Regions from separate parts of the Pseudomonas trutticola BRTCR10 genome, predicted to be linked through region 1. Evidence: predicted binding sites of a transcription regulator. Region 1 holds the regulator's gene; each other region holds the start of a gene.
The links. Region 1 encodes sigma-54, which starts transcription at its own class of promoters, with help from an activator protein. Its sites were predicted from a motif close to ANTGGCATNNANNTTGCTNT; they were not measured.

Region 1 (2,203 bases):
CGATCAGGGCCTCGAAGACATCTTGCATCTCCAGATCCGGCACTTCGCGGGCGATCAGGTTGGCAATTTGTTCGAGGGCTTTCTTTTTACTGCCGCCCGGCACGTTCACCAGGGAACGGCCGGGGGTCAGGATACTTTCAAGTCGGATCATGGAATGGGGGGTTATCGACCGGTGGCGCCCTGGAGCAGGCTCTGGGTCTTTTCCTTATGCTTTTTGAGTTGTTTATCCAGCTTGTCGGTCAAGGCGTCGATCGCCGCGTACATATCGGTATGTTCCGCATTGGCGACCACTTCGCTGCCGGGTATATGCAAGGTGGCTTCGATTTTCTGCTTCAGCTTTTCGACGCACATCGTGACTTGCACGTTGGTGATCTTGTCGAAATGTCGTTCCAGTCGTTGGAGTTTTTCCTCGATGTAGGAACGCAGAGGTTGGGTCACTTCCAGTTGGTGTCCACTGATGTTGACTTGCATACAGCTTCTCCTTCGTTGCCAGTGCATAAAGCGGCAGGCTGGATAGCCTGCCACTGGAACGCTGTAACGTGGCTTACATCAACCGCTTGCGTTCGCTCGAAGGCGCGATCCCTAAGGACTCGCGGTACTTGGCGACGGTGCGGCGAGCCACCTGAATGCCTTGTGCCTCCAGTAAACCAGCGATCTTGCTGTCACTCAACGGCTTTTTCTGATTTTCCGCCGCAACCAGTTTTTTGATGATCGCGCGGATCGCCGTGGACGAGCATTCACCGCCTTCGGAGGTGCTGACGTGGCTGGAGAAAAAGTATTTCAGTTCATAAATACCGCGCGGGGTATGCATGAATTTCTGTGTGGTCACCCGGGAAATCGTCGATTCATGCATGCCGACCGCTTCGGCGATGTCATGCAGGACCAGCGGCTTCATGGCTTCGTCGCCGTATTCCAGGAAGCCGCGCTGATGCTCGACGATCTGGGTGGCCACTTTCATCAGGGTTTCGTTGCGGCTTTGCAGGCTTTTGATGAACCAGCGAGCCTCCTGCAACTGATTGCGCATGAAGGTGTTGTCGGCGCTGGTATCGGCGCGACGCACGAATCCGGCGTACTGGGCGTTGACCCGCAGGCGTGGCACGGATTCCTGGTTCAGCTCGACCAGCCAGCGCTCGTTGTCCTTGCGCACGATGACGTCCGGGACGACGTACTCGGCTTCAGTGGATTCAATCTGCGAGCCTGGACGCGGGTTGAGGCTCTGCACCAGTTCGATGACCTGACGCAGCTCGTCTTCCTTGAGCTTCATGCGGCGCATCAACTGGCTGTAGTCGCGGCTGCCGAGCAGGTCGATGTAATCGGTGACCAAGCGTTTGGCTTCAGCCAGCCAAGGTGTCTTGGCCGAGAGCTGGCGTAATTGCAGCAGCAGGCATTCACTGAGGTTGCGGGCGCCAATGCCTGCCGGTTCGAATTGCTGGATGCGGTGCAGGACGGCTTCGATCTCGTCCAGTTCGATGTCCAGTTCCGGGTCGAATGCTTCGAGAATCTCCTCGAGGGTTTCGTCCAGGTAGCCCTGATTGTTGATGCAATCGATCAGGGTCACGGCGATCAGGCGATCGGTGTCGGACATCGGTGCCAGGTTCAATTGCCACAGCAGGTGGCTTTGCAGGCTTTCGCCAGCAGAGGTGCGGGTGGTGAAATCCCACTCGTCGTCGTCGCTGGTTGGCAGGCTGCTGGCACTGGTCTGGTAGACGTCTTCCCAGGCCGTATCGACCGGAAGCTCGTTGGGGATGCGCTCGCTCCAGTCGCCGTCCTCGAGGTTATCCACCGTCGGGGCGGTTTCCTGATAGGAAGGTTCCTGGATCTCGGTGTTGGGCTTCTGTTCGGCGTTGTCGGCCAAGGGGTCGGAGTTGTCGAAGTCGTCGCCTTCTTCCTGGCGTTCGAGCATCGGATTGGATTCCAGGGCCTCCTGGATTTCCTGTTGCAGATCCAGGGTCGACAATTGGAGCAGGCGGATGGCCTGTTGCAGCTGCGGTGTCATCGTCAGCTGCTGGCCCATTCTCAAGACTAGCGATGGTTTCATGGCAGGGGCTTAACACCTTATTCGCCGGCGCTATGCGCCATCCACTACAGGGCGCCGGAGCGCCAAACTTAAGCAAATTATATGCCTGAAACTGAAGTGTTTGCCTAGAGCGCTGTAACAATTAAAGCGGATTAAATTCAGCTTGAATCGATACAGCACCCGGGG
Region 2 (2,203 bases), 650 kb from region 1:
TGACTGTTATCGACTTTGCCGAGAATTTCGCCCAACACTTCTTCGAACGGAACACTGACAAATAGCACGCGTTGCGAACTGCCGTACTTCTTCCAGATGAAATGCGCGACTTCCATCACGCCCAATTCGTGGGCACGCCCGCCCAGATTGAAGAAGCAGAAGTGCGCCATCAGGCCCCGACGCATGATCTGGTAGGCCGCAACAGTCGAATCAAAGCCGCCGGACATCAATACCAGCGTCTGCTCCAACGCACCCAGCGGGTAACCGCCGATGCCGTTGTGCTGGCTGTGGATCACAAACAACCGTTTGTCGCGAACTTCGATGCGGACTTCGATTTCCGGCGCTTTCAGGTCGATTCCGGCAGCACCGCATTCACGACGCAGCTTGCTGCCGACGTATTTTTCGACGTCCATCGAGCTGAACGCATGCTTGCCTGCACGCTTGCAGCGCACCGAGAAAATCTTTCCGGCCAGCGCATCACCGTAGTGCTGTTTGCACTTTTCGGTGATGTCGTCGAAGTCCCCCAGCGGGTACTCGTCGATCTGCAGAAAGTGCGCGATACCGGGCATGCAGGTCAGGCGCTCGCCCATCTCTTTCAAGGCTTTGGCGTCGGTAACACGGGTTTCCAGCTCGAGGTTGTCCCACACACCGTTCACCACCACAGCCGGGTCCAGATCGCGGAGCACGGCGCGGATGTTTTTGGCCAACTGGCGGATAAATTTCGTCCGGACAGGTCGACTCTTGATGGTGATCTCGGGGAAGACTTTTACGATTAGTTTCATGAAAACAGCGCGCGCAGGGCCAGCCGAAAAAGGGGGGCGCGGATTATAGCGGAAATTGCTCAAGGTTTAACCAGTTAATGTGCAGAAGGTTTTGCACGCACCAAAACAGGTCATTTTTCGATTGTGACGCCACATTAGAGGGCGAGAATTTACGCTTTAAGACGCTTTGCACCTTAATAAGCTTGAATTTGGGGCAAAAAACCCATGCTGGGGCACTGGCATGCAATTTGCTCCCTTGTGAGGCAGGTTGCCTTGGCAGACTATCTGCGCCGGCATCACCCATATTAAGGGCATCCACTACCAAGCCCTAAGCCACCCGGAGGACACTATGTCGAAGTCGGTTCAACTCATCAAAGATCATGACGTCAAGTGGATTGATCTGCGCTTCACGGACACCAAAGGCACTCAGCACCACGTGACCATGCCGGCTCGCGATGCGCTGGAAGACGACTTCTTCGAAGTCGGCAAGATGTTCGACGGTTCCTCCATCGCTGGCTGGAAAGGCATCGAAGCCTCCGACATGATCCTGCTGCCGGACGACGACACTGCCGTGCTCGACCCGTTCACCGAAGACGCGACCCTGATCCTGGTCTGCGACATCATCGAACCGTCGACCATGCAAGGTTACGATCGTGACCCACGCGCCATCGCTCACCGCGCCGAGGAATACCTGAAGACCACCGGTATCGGTGACACCGTCTTCGCTGGCCCAGAGCCAGAATTCTTCATCTTCGACGAAGTGAAGTTCAAGTCGGACATCTCCGGCTCGATGTTCAAGATCTACTCCGAACAAGGTTCGTGGATGTCCGACCAGGACATCGAAGGCGGCAACAAAGGCCACCGTCCAGGCGTCAAAGGTGGCTACTTCCCGGTTCCGCCGTTCGACCACGACCACGAAATCCGTACTGCCATGTGCAACGCACTGGAAGAAATGGGCCAGACCGTAGAAGTTCACCACCACGAAGTGGCGACTGCCGGTCAGAACGAAATCGGTGTCAAGTTCAACACCCTGGTGAAGAAAGCTGACGAAGTTCAGACTCTGAAATACGTTGTACACAACGTTGCTGACGCTTACGGCCGCACCGCGACCTTCATGCCGAAGCCACTGTACGGCGACAACGGTTCGGGCATGCACGTACACATGTCCATCGCCAAAGATGGCAAGAACACCTTCGCTGGCGAAGGCTATGCCGGCCTGTCCGAAACCGCCCTGTACTTCATCGGCGGCATCATCAAGCACGGTAAGGCACTGAACGGCTTCACCAACCCGGCCACCAACTCCTACAAGCGTCTGGTGCCAGGCTTCGAAGCTCCGGTAATGCTGGCCTACTCGGCTCGCAACCGTTCCGCCTCGATCCGCATTCCTTACGTCAACAGCCCACGTGGCCGTCGTATCGAAGCGCGTTTCCCGGATCCGGCTG
Region 3 (2,203 bases), 2.1 Mb from region 1:
CCAGCAAGCGCGGTAACTGACCCGACACCCAAACCCATATGGGAGCGAGCCTGCTCGCGAATGCGTTGCGTCAGTCGACATCTTCGTCGGCTGACAGAGCACTTCGCGAGCAGGCTCGCTCCCACATTGTTTTTGCGTGCCAAATAAAACAGGCCCCGACACAAGTGCCGGGGCCTGTAATGGTCACATCCGTGTGACCGTTCGCATGAACTCTAAAGTTGCGGCAGACGTATTGCTCGGCCCGTCTGTCGCGCCTTCTCCCGGTCCAGGCGAGAAGTCATGCCTTACTCGGCTTTCAGGCCGTCAGCGGAGACCGCTTTGACGCCTTTGATTTTCTTGGTGATCGCTACAGCGGTGGCTTTCTGAGCGTCAGTTACAGCAACAGTCGACGACAGGGAAACGACGCCTTTGTTGGTTTCTACTTTGATGTCGGTGCCTGGGATGCCTTTTTCGGTGACCAGGTCGCTTTTCACTTTGGTAGTGATCCAGGTATCGGAAGTAGCTTCTTTAGCCTTGGTGACTTCGCCGGCGGCCAGGGTCATAGGAGCCTGGGTAGCCTGGGTGGATTGTGCAAATGCACCGGAAGCCATGGTCAGGGTCAGCGCGGTAGCAGCAGCGGCAGTGATAGCGAACTTCTTCATACGAGTAACTCCTGTTTTTCTGGAAAGTCTGCTGGATGTCTTGTCAGCAGGGTTACTGGAGATATTGCGAACGCTGTGCCAACTTTTCAAAACATATAAAATCGTTACAAATCAATATCTTACAAATAACGCAAATTTCCGGATTCATGCAAATTGCATGACATGTGCAAAATTCACATGCAAGTTGCGGTTTTTTGGAAAGTTCCTAAAGCGCTGAAATTATTGAAGCTTTTGTGAAGTGCTACGCAATGAAAAATGCCCCGCAAAGCGGGGCATTTGACGACACTAACCCGAATGATCAGGTACCACTGCCAGGGCAACCTTTAGGCGCGTAGTCGGCGTTTACCGTCGATGCACAGCTCCAGACGCCGGCCGTGTTACCCGTCGCACCGCCAGAGCGGGTCAGCGTGATGGTTTTGCCCAACACGGGAGCGGGCGCATTGGCCAATGTGCAAACGATGGTGCCTGCCCCCGAAGACGCAGTACCCGAAGCAGTCACCGTACCGCAGTTGGTCGTCACATAAGTTGCACTACCGGTTACCAGCGTCAGCGTCGGGTCGGTCCCTTGATTGATGGTGTCCTCGAACGGCACTTTCAGCGCGCTGATTTCCGCCAGCCCCGCCGTCACCTTCGACCGTGCCTGGTACTTGGTGTACTGCGGCAAGGCGATGGTCGCCAGAATCCCGATGATCGCCACCACGATCAGCAGTTCGATCAGAGTAAAACCTTGTTGTTTTTTCATAGACACGCTCCATGCATGAGTCGAAATCTCATGATCTGAGATGAGCTCAGCATAGCCCATGCCAAACCGGTCAACGCCCGGAAGACTGAGCGCGTCCTCGGGACGCCGCCATTTCCTACAACCTGCAACCGCACTATCTGACACTTTTTGTCACCTGCACCGAGGGTGTTTGGCGCTGTCACTTGACTAGGCTATAAGTCATGAACTGCAAGCGTGCGGAATCCCCATGAATGACATCGCTCTGAGCGGTCTGGCCAAGCAATTGGTGCAGGCCGAACTGCTTACGGAAAAAAGCGCCCAGCAAGCCTGGCAACAGGCCCAGCGCAATCGCCTGTCGCTGGTCAGTTATCTGGTGCAGAACAAACTGGTGAAGAGCTGGCAGGTGGCCGAGATCGCTTCGGAGCACTTCGGCATGGCTTTCATGGACCTTAATTGCCTGGACAAGGAAACCCAGCCCAAAGGCCTGGTCAGTGAAAAACTGGTGCGCCAGCACCACGCCCTGCCCTTGTGGCGACGCGGCAACAAACTGTTCGTGGGCATTTCCGACCCGAGCAATCATCAGGCGATCAATGACATCCAGTTCAGCACCGGGCTGAGCACCGAAGCCATTCTGGTGGAGGACGACAAGCTCACCGATGCCATCGAAAAGTTCTTCGACACCCACGCCAGCGGCCTCGAAGACATGGCCGACGTCGATCTCGATGGCGTTGATGTCGAATCCATCGACGACAGCAAGCAGGACGCCATCGGCGGACTCGACGCCGACGATGCGCCGGTGGTGCGCTTCGTTCACAAGATGCTGCTGGATGCGATCAAAAGC
Region 4 (2,203 bases), 1.0 Mb from region 1:
ATACGGCAGATTTACCTCGCCGTTACCGTGGAAGCGCAGCGCGTGCGGATCCTGCCAGCGGTTGCCGAGGCCATCGGCGTAATCACCGAGAAAACGCGGTTCGATGCAGGATACCGGCGCGTCCAGATATTCCGGCGCACTGAGCAGCTGCGCGGTGCTGCGACGATTTTCCGCGCTTGCATCGATGAAACGGCTGGCTTCGAGGATCGCCATCACCAGCGCCCGCGCCGTGTTCGGGTATTGCTCGACAAATGCGCGGGTGCAACCAAGGACTTTTTCCGGGTGATCGGGCCAGATGGTCTGGCTGGTGGCCAACGTGAAACCGAGATCCTGCTGCACCGCGCTGGCGGCCCACGGTTCGCCGACGCAGAAGCCGTCGATGCGCCCGGCTTGCAGGTGCGCGACCATTTGCGGCGGCGGCACCACCACGCTATCGACATCCTGCAAAGGATGAATGCCCTGACTCGCTAGCCAGTAATAAAGCCACATGGCATGGGTGCCGGTGGGAAAGGTCTGCGCGAAGGTGAGTTTTGCGCGGCTTTGGTGCACGTGCGCGTCGAGCGCTTCAGGGCTGGTCACGCCGAGATTTTGCAGGCCGTGGGAGAGGTTGAGGCTTTGACCATTCTGGTTAAGGCCCATCAATACCGCCATGTCGGTCGACGCCACGCCGCCAATGCCCAGGTGCACCGCGTAGATCAGGCCGTACAGGCTGTGGGCGGCATCCAGTTCGCCGCTGACCAGTTTGTCGCGCAAACCGGCCCAGGAGGTCTGGCGTTTGAGGTTCAGGGTCAGCCCGTAAGGCTGGGCAAAGCCCTGTGTGGCCGCGACGACGACCGAGGCGCAATCGCTCAGGGCCATGAAGCCCAGGTTGATCGCGGTTTTTTCCGGGGCATCGCTGCCATTGACCCAGGCCAGCGGCCCTACCGAAGGTTCATTCATACAACGTCACCTCGAAAAAAAGCGCCGCCACAGACTTTGCGCAGGCAAAACCCGAAGACGACGCCATTGTCCTTGCGCGCCTGCCTTCGTTGGCCCGCGCGCTGATAGCCAGGAGAGTGCAAGGCATATGCCAGTGCCAGCGATTTGTGCGTGCGCCTCGCGCCGCAGGTCGATGCCCGGCTATAATCGCCGCCTCTTTTCGCCGCCCGAGTCATTGCCGCCCATGTACACCCTGGCCCGTCAGCTGTTGTTCAAACTTTCCCCGGAAACCTCCCACGATCTGTCGCTGGATCTGATCGGCGCGGGTGGGCGTTTGGGCTTAAACGGCTTGCTGTGCAAGGCCCCGGCAAAAATGCCGGTGACCGTGATGGGGCTGGAATTTCCCAACCCGGTGGGGCTGGCGGCCGGTCTGGACAAGAACGGCGCCGCCATCGATGGCTTCGCGCAGCTGGGTTTCGGTTTTGTCGAAATAGGCACCGTGACCCCGCGTCCGCAGCCAGGCAACCCGAAACCACGGATCTTCCGCCTGCCGGAAGCCGAGGCGATCATCAACCGCATGGGTTTCAACAACCTCGGTGTGGATAACCTGCTGGCGCGGGTGGCTGCTGCGAAATACCAAGGCGTGCTGGGTATCAACATCGGCAAGAACTTCGATACCCCGGTCGAGCGCGCAGTTGACGATTACCTGATCTGCCTGGACAAGGTTTACGCCCACGCCAGTTACATCACGGTCAACGTCAGCTCGCCGAACACCCCGGGGCTGCGCAGTCTGCAGTTCGGTGATTCGCTCAAACAATTGCTGGCAGACCTGGCCACCCGTCGCGCCGAACTGGCGCTGCGTCACGGCAAGCATGTGCCGCTGGCGATCAAGATTGCCCCGGACATGACTGATGAAGAAACCGCGCAAGTCGCTCAGGCCCTGATCGAAACCGGGATGGACGCGGTGATCGCTACCAACACCACCTTGAGCCGTGTCGGTGTTGAAGGCATGGAACATGGCGACGAGGCGGGCGGTTTGTCTGGCGCGCCAGTGCGTGAGAAGAGCACGAATACCGTGAAGGTGCTGGCGGGTGAACTGGGTGGTCGTCTGCCGATCATCGCGGCGGGCGGCATCACCGAAGGCAAGCACGCGGCCGAGAAAATTCTTGCCGGTGCCAGCCTGGTGCAAATCTACTCTGGCTTCATCTATAAAGGCCCGGCGCTGATTCGTGAGTCGGTAGATGCTATCGCCGCGCTGCGTTGAGGTTTGCCGAGGGCTTTTGTG

Region 2: glnA (glutamate--ammonia ligase) is a predicted target of sigma-54. The motif match lies at 997-1,016, and genes of this name have one in related genera.
Region 3: ACVVH8_RS25395 (pilin) is a predicted target of sigma-54. The motif match lies at 1,430-1,449, and genes of this name have one in related genera.
Region 4: ACVVH8_RS09505 (CmpA/NrtA family ABC transporter substrate-binding protein) is a predicted target of sigma-54. The motif match lies at 1,055-1,074, and genes of this name have one in related genera.

What each region holds. Positions count from the first base shown of each region.
Region 1 covers NZ_CM149552.1:1,062,543-1,064,745, forward strand. The annotation lists gene ptsN (PTS IIA-like nitrogen regulatory protein PtsN) at 1-151, opposite strand, end outside; gene hpf (ribosome hibernation-promoting factor, HPF/YfiA family) at 163-471, opposite strand; gene ACVVH8_RS04545 (RNA polymerase factor sigma-54) at 545-2,038, opposite strand.
Region 2 covers NZ_CM149552.1:416,572-418,774, reverse strand. The annotation lists gene thiI (tRNA uracil 4-sulfurtransferase ThiI) at 1-782, opposite strand, end outside; gene glnA (glutamate--ammonia ligase) at 1,111-2,203, shown strand, end outside.
Region 3 covers NZ_CM149552.1:5,599,766-5,601,968, forward strand. The annotation lists gene ACVVH8_RS25385 (DUF2845 domain-containing protein) at 1-20, shown strand, start outside; gene ACVVH8_RS25390 (BON domain-containing protein) at 285-641, opposite strand; gene ACVVH8_RS25395 (pilin) at 940-1,383, opposite strand; gene pilB (type IV-A pilus assembly ATPase PilB) at 1,610-2,203, shown strand, end outside.
Region 4 covers NZ_CM149552.1:2,110,561-2,112,763, forward strand. The annotation lists gene ACVVH8_RS09505 (CmpA/NrtA family ABC transporter substrate-binding protein) at 1-939, opposite strand, end outside; gene ACVVH8_RS09510 (quinone-dependent dihydroorotate dehydrogenase) at 1,163-2,182, shown strand.